DNA from 2 places in the Acetatifactor sp. genome. Region 2 is predicted to be linked to the other one. Evidence: predicted binding sites of a transcription regulator. Region 2 holds the regulator's gene; the other holds the start of a gene.

Region 1 (7,447 bases), on a different contig from region 2:
GCCAGAGCGATATACAGGAAGCCCGAAATCTATATTTTTGACGACTCTTTCTCCGCGCTGGACTACAAGACGGACAAAGTTTTGCGGGCGGCTCTGAAAAAAGAGACGGCGGACACCACCTCCCTTATCGTGGCCCAGCGTATCGGCACTATAAAAAATGCAGATAAGATTATAGTCCTGGAGGAAGGAAAAGCAGTGGGAATGGGAACCCATGAGGAGCTTTTGCAAAATTGTGAGGTTTACAGGCAGATCGCCCTTTCCCAGCTGTCAAAGGAGGAGCTTGCAAATGAGTAATGAAAATAGACAAAGGCCTGCAGGCCGCGGCATGATGGGCGGACGGGGCGGCATGAGAGGAGCCGGAGAAAAGGCCAAGGATTTCAGAGGCACATGGAAAAAGCTTCTTTTGTACTGTAGACGGTATTTTCCCTTTCTTGCGGGAGCCCTGCTCCTTGCTATGGCAGGGGCTATATGCTCTCTGATTGGCCCGGATAAATTGAAGGACCTGACCAATCTGATTACCCAAGGACTGACTACAGAGATTGATATGGAGGGAGTGAAGCGTATTGTGTTCGGGCTGGTGGCCCTTTACGGATGCAGTGCCATCTGCTCCTACATTCAGTCCTTTGCCATGGCTACCATCACCCAGGCGGTCACGAAAAAGCTTAGAAGCGATATTTCCGTAAAAATCAACAAGGTACCTTTAAATTATTTCAATAAAACAAGCTTCGGAGACGTGCTCAGCCGGGTTACCAACGATGTAGATACCATCGGACAAAGCCTGAACCAGAGCATTGGTTCTCTGGTAACTGCAGTAACTATGTTCCTGGGCTCCTTGATTATGATGTTTTATACCAACTGGATCATGGCGCTTACTGCGGTAGTCTCTACCCTTGCAGGCTTCGGCATCATGATGACCATAATGTCCAAATCCCAAAGACACTTCATTGAACAGCAAAGCCAGCTGGGACGTATCAACGGGCATATCGAGGAAATTTATTCCGGCCACAATGTAGTGCGGGCGTATAACGGAGAGGAAAAAGCCCTTGAAACCTTTACGGATATCAACGATCAGCTGTACAACAGCGCATGGAAAAGCCAGTTTTTGTCCGGTTTGATGATGCCCATTATGAGCTTTATCGGAAATTTCGGTTATGTTGCGGTCTGTGTGGTGGGAGCTGCCCTGGCGATGAATGATGTAATCAGCTTTGGCGTGATTGTAGCGTTTATGATGTATATCAGGCTTTTTACCAATCCGCTGAGCCAGATTGCCCAGGCCATGACCAGCTTACAGTCCACAGCCGCCGCAGGAGAGCGGGTTTTTGAATTCTTGGAGGAGGAAGAGCTTGCGGACGAGAGCGGGAAAACTGCCCGCCTTGAAAATGCAAGAGGCGATGTGGAGTTTCGCCATGTCCGTTTTGGGTACCAGCCGGATCACATTATTATCAAGGACTTTTCGGCTCATGCAAAAGCCGGACAGAAAATTGCAATCGTAGGGCCCACAGGAGCGGGCAAAACCACTATGGTGAACCTGCTGATGCGTTTTTACGAGCTGAACGGCGGCGATATTTTGATAGACGGCGTTTCCACAAAGGAGCTGACCAGGGAAAATGTGCATGATCTGTTCTGCATGGTGCTGCAGGATACCTGGCTTTTTGAAGGCACAATTCGGGAAAATATTGTGTACTGCAAGGAAAATGTCAGCGATGCGGAAGTGGAGCGGGCCTGCCGGGCGGTGGGGATACACCATTTTATCAGTACACTGCCAAAGGGCTATGACACGGTGTTAAACGACAAGGCTAATTTGTCCGCGGGACAAAAGCAGCTGATTACCATTGCCCGGGCCATGATAGAGAATGCGCCTTTGCTGATTCTGGACGAGGCCACAAGCTCGGTGGACACCAGAACGGAGATACAGATTCAGAAAGCCATGGATAAGCTGACGGAGGGAAGAACCTCCTTTGTGATCGCCCACAGGCTTTCCACCATCAAAAACGCGGATATGATTCTGGTGATGAAGGACGGAGACATCATCGAGAGCGGAAATCACAAGGAGCTTTTGGAAAAGGGAGGCTTTTACGCCGATCTGTACAACAGTCAGTTTGCATCATAACATTGATCATACACAAAGAAACGCGTAGAAACGAGGGAAAATATGAAATATCACATTATAGCCATAGAACGGGAGTATGCCAGCGCAGGATGGGAGATCGGACAAAGGACGGCGAAACGTCTGGGGATACCCTGTTATGGGCGTGAAATTCTTGCCATGGCTGCAAAAGAGCTGGGACAGCCGGAGCATTATCTGGAGAATCTGGAGGAAAAGTCTACAGGAAGCTTTATGTATTCCATGTACGTTATGGCTTCTCTGGGAAAGGGAGACTCTGTCTCCCAGGGCAGTTCACTGCCCTGGGAGAGCAGGCTGTTTTTGACGGAATCAAAAATCATACAAAAGCTGACGCAGACCCCTGCTGTTGTGGTGGGGAGATGCGCCGCCCATTCCCTGAGAGAGCGGGAGGATGTGCTTCGGGTATTCATTCATGCGGACGACGCATTCCGTAAAAAAAGAGCGGTGGACACATATGGGATTCCCTCCCAGAAGGCCTCCGAGGCGTTAAAGAGGGCAGACAGGCGCAGAAGCGGCTATTATCGGGCCAACACCGGGAAGGACTGGAAAAACAGCCAAAATTACCACATTGTTTTAGACAGCGGCCTGCTTGGAATTGAACGGTGCGCTGATATTCTGGAGGCTTGTTTAAAGTCCTGAAGGCTTTTTCGGACAGAAAACGATGAAAGGATGTCTGCTTTAGCGGACGGGAAGGAAAAAAATGAGAGAAAAATTGCAGAGATTTATGTGGGGGCGTTATGGCAGCGACAGATTGAACCAATTTTTAATGATTGCGGCCCTTGTGTGTCTGGTGATTTCCTTTTTTGGAGGAAACCTCTTTTACCTGTTTGCCCTTGCTTTGATGGTTTATGTGTATTTCCGCATGTTTTCCAGGAATATTGCCAAGCGCAGTGCAGAAAACCAGTGGTATCTGAAAAAAGAGATGAAGGTCAGAGGCTTTTTCCAGAAAAAGAAGAGGGAATGGAAGCAGCTTAAGGAATATCATATTTACAGATGCCCCAACTGCAGGCAGAAGATACGGGTTCCCAGGGGAAAGGGCAGAATCGCCATAAGGTGCAGGAAATGCGGGACGGAATTTATCAAAAAGAGTTGACAGGGAGGCAGTTTCATGTTTGGATATATCATAGTTAACAAAGCCGAAATGAAATTTAAAGAGTTTGATATATACCATTCCTATTATTGCGGCCTCTGCCGCAGGCTGAAGGAAAAGTACGGTATAACGGGCCAGCTTTCACTGAGCTATGATATGACCTTTTTGCTCATGCTGTTTACAGGACTTTATGAGCCACAGACACAGACGGGTGAGTGCCGATGTATCGCCCATCCCTTTGAGAAGCATGAAATCAGAACCAATCTCTTTACAGAGTATGCGGCGGATATGAACGTGCTTTTGACACTCTATAAATGTCAGGATGACTGGGAGGATGAAAAAAAGCTCTGGAAGCTTGCATACGGCAAAATGCTGGAGGGAAAAAGCAAGGGCGTAAAGGAGACTTATGCCGCAAAGGTGAGAAATATTTGTCTTTTGATGCATGATTTTTATGATGCGGAAAAGACGGGAAATGGGGATATTGACACTATGGCGGGATTGTTCGGAAAGATTATGGCCGAGATTTCCGTCTGCAGAGAGGACGAGTGGAGCGAAGGGCTGGGCCGTTTTGGGTTTTTTCTGGGAAAATTTATCTATCTGTTAGATGCTTATGAGGATATTGAAGAGGATATCCGGAAAAATAACTTTAATCCTTTAAAAAGGATGTACAACGAACCGGACTTTGAGGAAGAATGCAGGACGATTTTGACCATGATGATGTCAGAGTGCTGCAAGGAATTTGAGAGGCTGCCTATTTTAGAGAATGTGGAAATTTTGAGAAATATTTTATATTCCGGAGTGTGGTGCCGGTATGAAGCGGTGAGAGAAAAGAGAAGGGCGGCTGTGGAGAAAAAAAATGAATGATCCGTATAAGGTTCTCGGAGTAAGCAGAGACGCTTCCGAGGAGGAAATCAAAAAAGCGTATAAGGCTCTGAGCCGCAAGTATCATCCGGACGCTAATATCAACAATCCTAATAAGGCCCAGGCGGAAGAAAAGTTTAAGGAGATACAGGCCGCGTACCAGCAGATTATGAAGGAGCGCACAGAGGGCTACAGCTATGGCGGTACGGGAGGCGGCTATGGCGGAGGCAGTTATGGAGGCGGCTATGGAGGCGGCGGCTTCGGCTATGGTCCCTTTGGCGGCTTCGGCGGCTTTGGGGACTTTGGACAGGGCCAGAGCGCAGGCTATGAGGAGGAGCCTCATCTGCGGGCGGCCGGCAATTATGTGCGGAACGGATATTATAAAGAGGCCAGGAATGCGCTGGATAGCATGGGGCAGCATGAGCGGGGGGCAAGGTGGTACTATTACAGCGCCATAGCCCACGCGGGGCTTGGCAATAATGTGGCTGCCTTAGAACACGCCAAAAAGGCGGCGGCCCTGGAGCCTGGGAATGGGGATTACCAAAATCTGGTATATCAGTTTGAAAACGGAGGCACCTGGTATTCCAGACGGCAGGCGGCGTATGGTTATCCCTCCATGGGAGGCGGCAACATCTGCTTAAAGCTGTGCATTGCAAATCTGATCTGCAATCTCTGCTGCGGCGGAGGCGGTATGTGCTGCGGCGGAAGAGGATACTACTATTGATAAGAATAAAAAAGCCCTTGCAATTTATTCTGCATCCGATTATAATGAAATACAAGATATAGGTGTGAGTTTCGAAGTGATACACAAAATATTGTGCGATTTTCTGGATGTTTGTTTTGTCGGAAAATGGCGCGCAGGTGGTCGTACGGGAGGCTTGTATCCCCATACGGCCATCGTTTATGTGATGTGTACACGGTAGAGGAAAGAGGATGCTTATGAGGATACAGAAAAGAGACGGGCGTATTGTGCCGTACGAGGAAGAAAAGATTGTGGCGGCCATTCAGAAGGCCAACAATGAAGTGGAGAAGGAGTTTCGTGCAGAGGAGGAGCTGATCGGGGAAATTCTGGAGGATGTGAAGCAGGAAGGAAAAGAGCTTCTGACGGTGGAGCATGTGCAGGATATGATTGAGGAGCGGCTGGTGAGCCACAATAAATATACGCTTGCCAAGAAATACATTGTGTACCGCTATCAGAGAAGCCTGCTGCGCAAATCCAACACCACCGATGAATCCATTCTGAAGCTGATTCGGAATGAAAACAAGGAGCTTGCGGAAGAAAACTCCAACAAAAACACAAGGCTTGCTTCCACCCAGCGGGACTATATTGCAGGAGAGGTATCCAGGGATGTGACTAGGCGTCTGCTTCTGCCGGAGCATATTACGTTAGCCCATGAAAACGGCGCCATTCATTTTCACGATGCGGATTATTTCATTCAGCCTATTTTCAACTGCTGTCTGATTAATATTCAGGATATGCTGGACAACGGAACTTCTATTAACGGCAAGCTGATCGAGTCGCCCAAGAGCTTTCAGGTGGCCTGCACTGTAACCACACAGATTATTGCGGCGGTGGCCAGCAATCAGTACGGTGGACAGTCTGTGAATATTAAGCACCTGGGAAAGTATCTGCGCAAAAGCAGGCTGAAGTTTGAGCAGCAGCTGGATCAGGAGTTTGGGGACAGCCTGGATGCTCAGGCGAAGAAAAAAATCGTGGATATCCGCCTTCGGGATGAGCTCAGAAGCGGTGTGCAGACCATACAGTATCAGATTAACACGCTGATGACCACAAACGGCCAATCTCCCTTCGTGACCTTATTCCTTCACATTGACGAGGAGGATGAATATGTGGAGGAGACGGTGCAGATTATTGAGGAGATTCTCACCCAGCGCCTGCAGGGAACCAAGAATGAGAAGGGGGTATATGTGACCCCTGCGTTTCCTAAGCTGGTTTATGTGCTGGATGAAAATAATTGTCTCAAGGGCGGCAAATACGATTATGTGACCCGTCTTGCGGCCAGATGCTCCGCAAAGAGGATGTACCCTGACTATATCTCTGCCAAGAAAATGCGGGAAAACTATGAGGGAAATGTGTTCTCCTGCATGGGCTGCCGCTCCTTTTTGTCCCCCTGGAAGGACGAAAACGGGAATTACAAGTGGGAGGGCCGTTTTAACCAGGGTGTAGTGAGCCTTAATCTTCCCCAGATCGGGATTCTGGCAAAGGGCGATGAGAAGGTGTTCTGGGAGCTTTTAGAGGAAAGGCTTCAGCTGTGCTACGAGGCGTTAATGTGCAGGCACAAGGCCCTTGAGGGAACGGTGTCCGACGTAAGCCCCATCCACTGGCAGTACGGCGCCATTGCAAGATTGAAGAAGGGGGAAAAGATTGATAAATACCTCCACGGCGGCTATTCCACCATGTCTCTTGGCTATATCGGGCTTTACGAGACTACATATCTCATGAAGGGCTGCAGCCACACAAAGCCGGAGGGAAAAGAATTTGCCATGAGAGTGATGGATTATATGCAGCAGACGGCGGCAAGATGGAAGGAAGAGACGGGCATCGGCTTTAGTCTTTACGGCACGCCTGCGGAAACCCTTTGCTACCGCTTTGCAAGAATTGACCGGGAGAAATTCGGCGACATTGAAAATGTAACGGATAAGGGGTATTATACCAATTCCTACCATGTGGATGTGCGGGAAAATATTGATGCCTTTACAAAATTTACCTTTGAGAGCGAATTCCAGAATAAGTCTCTGGGCGGGGCGATTTCCTATGTGGAAATTCCAAATCTGAACAATAATCTGGAAGCCCTGGAGGAACTGATCCGGTTTATTTATGACAATATCCAGTACGGAGAGTTTAACACCAAGTCCGATTACTGCCATGTGTGCGGCTTTGACGGTGAGATACAGATCAATGAAAACATGGAATGGGAATGTCCACAGTGCCACAATAAGGATCACGCAAAGATGAACGTGACCAGGAGAACCTGCGGCTACCTGGGGGAGAATTTCTGGAATGCAGGAAAAACCAAGGAAATAAAGGCCAGGGTGCTTCATCTATGAATTATGCGGCCATCAAAAAAACAGATGTAGCCAACGGGCCGGGGGTGCGGGTGTCGCTGTTTGTAAGCGGCTGCACCCACGGCTGCAAGGGCTGCTTTAACAGCGAGGCGTGGGATTTCGGATACGGAAATCCCTATACGGTCCAGACAGAGGCGGAAATTTTAAAAGCGCTGGCGCCTGATTATATACGGGGGCTCAGCCTGCTGGGAGGAGAACCCTTAGACCCCAGAAACAGGAAAGAGGTGCTTTCCCTTGTGGAGAAGGTGCGCCTTTCCTATCCGAAAAAGGATATCTGGTGCTATACG
Region 2 (6,791 bases):
GATTTTAAGGGGGAGCTTGTGTCTCAGCCCACGGAGGCGGTGCGGGCGTATCTGTCCGGTTCTATTCTCATAGAGGGGAATGCGGTTATCGGCAGTGTCCTTACGGTAAATGACAGCGGCCTTGCTCCGGCCGGGGCGACAGTGGACTGGCAGTGGTACCGGGTGGATGCCGAGGGAAACACACAGCAGATTCCCGGCGCGGACAGCGATACCTACCAGCTGACCACAGAGGATTTCGGCTATGCCATTTTGGTACAGGCTGCGGGCACGGGATTGTTTATGGGCACCCTGGAGACCCCGCAGACGGCAGCGGTGGAGAAAAAGACCAGGGAGGCTCCAAAGGGCATTACCCACACCGATGAGACCATAGATAATAAGAACGACGGCCAGATGCACGGGCTTGATTTTGACGCCATGGAGTATCGTGCGGGAACGGAAGGAGCGTACCAGGATTTTCCGGCGGACCGGTTTGCGGAAGGAACCTTATCCGGCCTTCCGGACGGAGAATACCAGGTGCGGTTTAAAGAGACGGCGGAATATAAGCCCTCCGAGCCTGTCACAGTGACCATTGCGCCGGGAGGAAAGTATACGGTGACGCTGCCGGATGCCCAGACGGGCTACAGCCTGGAATTTGCGGAGGACTTTGCCGTTTCCTTAGAGGACGGCACAAGGGGCAGCCTTACGGAGCCGGAGGAGGGAGCGTATCTGATCACCGGCATTACCGGGAATCTGCGTGTGGAGGTAACGGGAGTTGCGGATGCTACCTCGCCGGAGGCTGCCATTTTGATTCAGGATTCTGTCTGGAAAAAGCTTTTGAATATCATTACCTTTGGCCTGTTTTTCAAGGATACCCAGGATGTGGAAATCACTGCCCGGGATATGGGAAGCGGCATCAAGGAAGTATCTTATTACCTGTCGGAGGAGGGAATGAGCCTGGAGGAGCTGGAGGCCTTCACGGGATGGACCCCGTATGCCGGAACCTTCTCCATAGAGGAGGAAAAGCAGTATGTGATTTATGCAAAGGCGCAGGATCAGGCAGGAAATATTTCCTACGCAGGTTCTGACGGACTGGTGCTTGACCTGACGCCGCCATCCATCACCGGCGTGACGGATGGAGAGACCTATTATGAGAAACAGACGGCGGTGATTGCGGACAGCTATCTGGAAAAGGTTACCGTGAACGGAGAAGAAATCACCCTGGAGGAAAGCGGAGAGCTGGTTTTAGACCCGGAGGTGAGAGAAGGAGATTATGCGATTTCTGCCGTTGATCAGGCAGGAAACACGACTACGGTGACTGTGCGTGTCCTGACAAGACAAGAAGAGGAGCCGGAGGCTCCCGGAGAGACCGAGGACGAGGACGGCGGACAGACGCAAGATAACAATGAGACGCAGTCCGGCGCGCAGGATTTAGAGGAGGAACCGGCGGTGGAGCAGACGCCGTCCCAAGGAGGCATCCTTTCCTATGCGGAAGCAGTTGGAAAGCCGGTGGAAGAGCCCATGCAGGCGTCCTACGGCCAGGGGACAGTGCGGATTACGGTGGAATCCGTAGACGAACAGGGACAGAGCCAGGGGGATGTGATCACGGGCGTAATCCTAAATACCTTTGACACGGTGCTGCAGGCGGCGCTCACTGAGGAGGAACAGCAGCTGGTTCAGAATGGTGAGGATGCGTACATTCGTCTGGTGGTTACGAAGCTGATTACAGAAGTGCCTGAGACTGATAAACGGCAGATGGAGGAAGAGACGGTTTCATATGCCAGACAGATAGAGGGGCTGACGCTTGGCTCCTACATTGACATTTCTCTGCTGAAAAAAGTAGGAGGAGGGGAATGGCAGAAATTAAGGGAGTCAACTGAGGAATTGGAGATTGTGCTGGATATTCCCCCGGAGCTGCCAAAGGAGCAGACGACATACTGGGTGCTTCGGAATCATGAGGGAACCTGTGAGCTTTTGGAGGATATGGATGAGGCGGCGGGAACGGTTACCATCCGCACAAGGCTGTTTTCCACCTACGCGTTGCTTTATACGGCCTCAGAGCCTGAGGGGGATTTGGAAAAGAATCCTGTTACCGGCCTGGACGGCAGCGATAGTGTGGGTCTTGGCAGCAGTGGGGAGGATATTGCAGACTGCTTCTGGCACTGGCTGATTCTGGCGGCGGATGCTTTGGGAGCGATAGCGGCTGTGTTTGTTTACAGGCACAAGAAATCCTATGTGTGGATTGTCATGGGTGTCTGCCTTGTTTTGTCTGCTCTGCTTGCGGCAGCAGGCGCCTGTGTCCTTGACTGGCTGTTCGGGGCGGCGGGAATGCTTCTTATCGGGGCGTCTGTGGCTTTTTTCCACAACGTGGAGGCGGCTAAGGAGGACGATTTAAGTTGACATAAATTAACAAACAAAATATAATAAACCCAAGGAATGTCAGAAAAAGGAGAACGCTCATGAAATGTCCGTTTTGCAGTCATGATAACACCCGGGTGATTGATTCCAGGCCGGCAGAGGATAATAATTCCATACGCCGCAGACGTGTGTGCGATGAGTGCGGAAAGCGGTTTACCACCTATGAAAAGGTAGAAACCATCCCGCTTATTATTATCAAAAAGGATAACAACAGGGAGACCTATGACCGTTCCAAGATTGAAGCAGGAGTGCTTCGCGCCTGCCACAAGAGACCGGTGAGCGCACAGGAACTGACCAGACTTGTGGATGAGGTGGAAAACGAGATTTCCAATCTGGAGGAAAAGGAGATTCCAAGCCAGGTGATCGGGGAGCTTGTGATGAATAAGCTGAAGGACCTGGATGCGGTGGCTTACGTGCGGTTTGCTTCTGTGTACAGAGAGTTTAAGGATATCAACACCTTTATGGACGAATTGAAAAATGTTCTGAAATGAGAAATGCAAAAGGGCTCTGCCGCTGCACAAAGGGTGCAGGACAGGGCCCTAAGTGTGTTTTAAAAAGCGGTGGAGACATCCCAGATAAAGGAGGCTCTGCAAAATCTGGCTTGCCAGTATGCCCCACAGATATCCGGTGATGCCAAAAACCGGTATGGCAAAAAACACAAAGGCAAGACGGACAAAGAGACAGATCACGTTCATGACAAAAATTTTTCCGGCCTGGCCCAGCCCCTGGAGGATACTGGAGAGAGTGGTGTCCAGGTACATAAAAGGGCAGATAAAGCCAAGAGTGGTGATAAAATGCCCTGCCAGGGGACTGCCAAAGAGTACATTGCCCGCCCATTTTCCAAACAGTCCAAAGCCGCACATGCAAAAAAGTCCAAGGAGGCAGCAGTATTTGATGGTACGCAGAGCCGATTGGCGCACTGCCTGCAGATTTCCCAGCGCATAGCTTTCGGATATAAGAGGCAGAAGAAGCACAGCCACAGAGTTTGTCAGGGCGTTTGGAAAGAAAATAAGCGGCATGGCCATGCCTGTCAGAACGCCGTAGACGCTTAAGGCGGTGGAGGTGTCGTAGCCGTATGCCCGAAGCTTTGCGGGAATGGAAATGGACTCCACACTCTGTAAAAGATTCAGCACAATGCGGTTTGCGGTCAGAGGCAGCGCCATCCCAAGAATACTTTTGTAAATGGCGCCCACGGGGGCAGAGACAGAGCCGGCACGCTTTTGAAAGCAGCAGCAGTAAATAGAGACCACAGACACGATCATGGAGAAGAATTCTCCCACTGTGAGACCTACAACCGCCACATTGATGGCAGGTGTTTTTCCCAGGGAAAGAGCCAGGGCGGATACTGCGTATACACAGCCAACCCGGGTGAGCTGCTCCACAAGCTGGGAGAAGGCGGGCAGTCCCGCCTTTTTGATGCCGTAAAAATAGCCGTTAACGCAGGAGTGCACAGCGGAAAGAGGAACAGAGAAGGCCAGAATCCGCAGCATGGGAGCGGTTCTGGGCTCTAAGAGCAGACAGGCGGCGATAAAGTCGGAGAAAAAGAAGATTACGGCACAGCACAAAAAGGACAGCGGCATGGAGATACTCATGCCTGCCAGCATGGGCTTGAAGGAGGGGCTTTTTTCTCTGGCGGAACGCTCTGCCACAAATTTGGAGATGGCCGTCTGGTATCCCGCTGCAGTCAGGGAGAAGGAAAGAGACAGAACGGGACTTAAAAGCTGATAGATGCCCATTCCCTCCTCTCCAAAGAGTCTGGAGAGATAAATGCGGTAAAAAAAGCCGATGATCCGGCTGATCAGGCCTGTAATGGTAAGAATAAAGGTACCCATGATAAGAGGGTGTCTTTTGCCTTGCTTCATATAACACCAAAGAAAAGCTTTTCCTCATTATAATTTCATTGTCATTATATGCCGCCCGGACAGTTGACAGAACTGATTGGCCGATGCTATATTAATTTTGAATTTGCGGGAAACGGTGAGATTTTATGATATATTTGGACAATGCGGCTGCCACCAGACTGGCGCCGGAGGTTCTTGAGGCTATGCTGCCATTTTTTACAGAAAATTATGGAAATCCGGGAAGCATATACTCCATGGGCACTGCCGCTAAGCGGGCGATAAATGATGCAAGGGAAAGCATCGCAGAGAGTATGGGAGCCAGGGCGGATGAGATTTATTTTACCTCGGGAGGCACGGAGGCGGATAACTGGGCCATAAAAGGGGCGGCAAAGGCCCTGGCCGGCAGAGGACGGCATATTGTGACCACAAGGATAGAGCATCCTGCGGTGCTAAACACTTGCAAGGCCCTGGAGGAGAGCGGCTTTGAGGTTACCTATCTGGATGTGGACCGGTATGGGATGGTAAAAATACAGGATGTGCAGGAAGCCTTGCGGCCGGACACTATTTTGATCAGCGTTATGTTTGCAAATAATGAGATCGGCACCCTGGAGCCCATTGCAGAGATTGGCGCTCTGGCCGGGGAGAGGGGGATTTTGTTCCACACAGACGCGGTGCAGGCATATGGACAGGTGCCGGTGCAGGTACAGGAGCTGGGGATCGATTTGATGAGTGTAAGTGCGCACAAGCTCAACGGGCCAAAAGGCGTTGGGTGCCTTTACATCAAAAGAGGCTCCAGACTTCGTTCCTTTGTGCACGGAGGAGGGCAGGAAAGAAACAGCCGGGCAGGAACGGAAAATGTTCCAGGGATTGTGGGCTTTGCTGCGGCGGCAAAAAGAGCGGTCAGGATCATGGAGGAAAAGACCGCGAAAGAAACTGCTTTGCGGGATTATTTGACGGAGAGACTTCTGACGGAAATACCGGGCAGCAGGCTGAACGGGCACCCAAAGCTGCGGCTTCCGGGCAATGTAAATATATCCTTTCCGGGAATAGAGGGAGAATCCCTGCTGATTATGCTGGATATGCAGGGAATCTGCGCTTCCTCAGGCTCGGCCTGCTCTTCGGGCGCCATTGACCCTTCTCATGTGCTGCTGGCCATTGGACTGAGCGAGAAGGAGGCAAGGGGGGCCTTGCGTCTTACTTTGTCTGAGGAGAACACAAAGGAGGAAATGGACGTGGCTGTGGAGAAGGTGAAAGAATGTGTTTTCAGGCTCCAGGAAATGAGAAAACCAGGAGATTCTTTTTTGCAGTAACTAAGGAAAGAAATATGAAAAAGGGAAGGATAAACCAGATGTGGAAAAGGAAGATGGAATGAGGCTGACAAAGATTTCGGGACAGAGGAAAAAAACAGAAACAGGGAGTCTGAAAGGAACGGTAGTCCAAAAAGCGTTTCATAGTGTGTTTTTTATCTTGGCTGGAAGCATAGTGGGCCTTTTGGCTCTTCTTCTTGTATTCTGCCTTCCGCTGGAGCCCATGAGGCTTCATGTCTGGCAGTCTTTGTATCTTTTGGAGGATGAATTTGGAGATTCAGAGATGATTTCCGGCTACCCGGCCACGCTTACAGGGAATTTTACGGATTGCCTGATGCTGGAAAACGCTGTTTATCAAAATGAGGAGCATTCCCTTTTGGAGCAGGTTTTGTATATGTACCGCAAAGAAAGCGGGCAGGGGGACGGCTGGGCTGCAGGAGACTCCCTGGTGGATTATCTTGAGGGTGTACAGCAGCCGAGAGAGGTGGAATATGCAAGATACTGGCATGGATATCTTGTGATACTAAAGCCCCTTCTTGCGATTACTACGCTGGGCTCCATCCGGATTGGAGCCTCTGCACTGCAGCTTGCCCTGGCGGGGGTTGTCTGTCTGGAATGCGCGGCTCGAAAAAGAAAAATGCTGGGGGCGGCTTTCCTGCTGTCCCTGCCGTTTTTGTATTATGTGACCTTGTATACTTCTCTGTCCCTGAGTATTTGTTATTATATCATGTGCGGGGCGGTGCTTGTGCAGCTTGGGCTACACAAAAAAATGGAAAGCAGGGGCTGGTATTGGGAATTTTTCCTGCTTTTGGGAATGGCTGCAGCTTATTTTGACTTTTTGACTTATCCGTTGGTGACTTTGGGCTTTCCCCTGTGCGTTTTTCTATATCTGAGCAGCGATAAGCCGAAGACGGCTTTTGTGAAAGCACTTGCTTTTATTTTGTCTTGGATGATTGGATACGGGGGATTTTGGGCAATGAAATGGGTGATGACAGATCTGCTTGTGGGAGGGAATGTGATCCTGGATGGCTGGAACACTTTGCTTGCAAGAACGGAGACTGCACAGGACCAGAATATCCTGTCAGGATTTTTGTCCGTTCTTAAGCAGAATCTGAGCGTTTACGGTAATTGGGGGTTTTATCTGCCTGCTGTGGGGATAGCGCTTTGGCTGTTTGGCCTGCTTGCAGGATGCCGCAAAGGCTTTAGGATGGACAGTGTAAAATATATGCTGCCCTTTCTTCTCCCGGCG

Evidence for each region. Region 2 encodes NrdR, which represses ribonucleotide reductase genes. Its sites were predicted from a motif close to CACAANATNTTGTG; they were not measured.
Region 1: nrdD (anaerobic ribonucleoside-triphosphate reductase) is a predicted target of NrdR. The motif match lies at 4,883-4,896, and genes of this name have one in related genera.

Annotation. Positions count from the first base shown of each region.
Region 1 is NZ_CEWDFQ010000010.1:14,203-21,649, forward strand. It holds gene AC1WIP_RS01125 (ABC transporter ATP-binding protein) at 1-294, shown strand, start outside; gene AC1WIP_RS01130 (ABC transporter ATP-binding protein) at 287-2,110, shown strand; gene AC1WIP_RS01135 (cytidylate kinase-like family protein) at 2,153-2,764, shown strand; gene AC1WIP_RS01140 (hypothetical protein) at 2,826-3,218, shown strand; gene AC1WIP_RS01145 (DUF5685 family protein) at 3,234-4,079, shown strand; gene AC1WIP_RS01150 (J domain-containing protein) at 4,072-4,800, shown strand; gene nrdD (anaerobic ribonucleoside-triphosphate reductase) at 5,016-7,142, shown strand; gene nrdG (anaerobic ribonucleoside-triphosphate reductase activating protein) at 7,139-7,447, shown strand, end outside.
Region 2 is NZ_CEWDFQ010000151.1:65-6,855, forward strand. It holds partial or broken gene AC1WIP_RS08785 (hypothetical protein) at 1-2,376, shown strand, start outside; gene nrdR (transcriptional regulator NrdR) at 2,436-2,885, shown strand; gene AC1WIP_RS08795 (putative polysaccharide biosynthesis protein) at 2,934-4,226, opposite strand; gene nifS (cysteine desulfurase NifS) at 4,382-5,545, shown strand; gene AC1WIP_RS08805 (hypothetical protein) at 5,604-6,791, shown strand, end outside.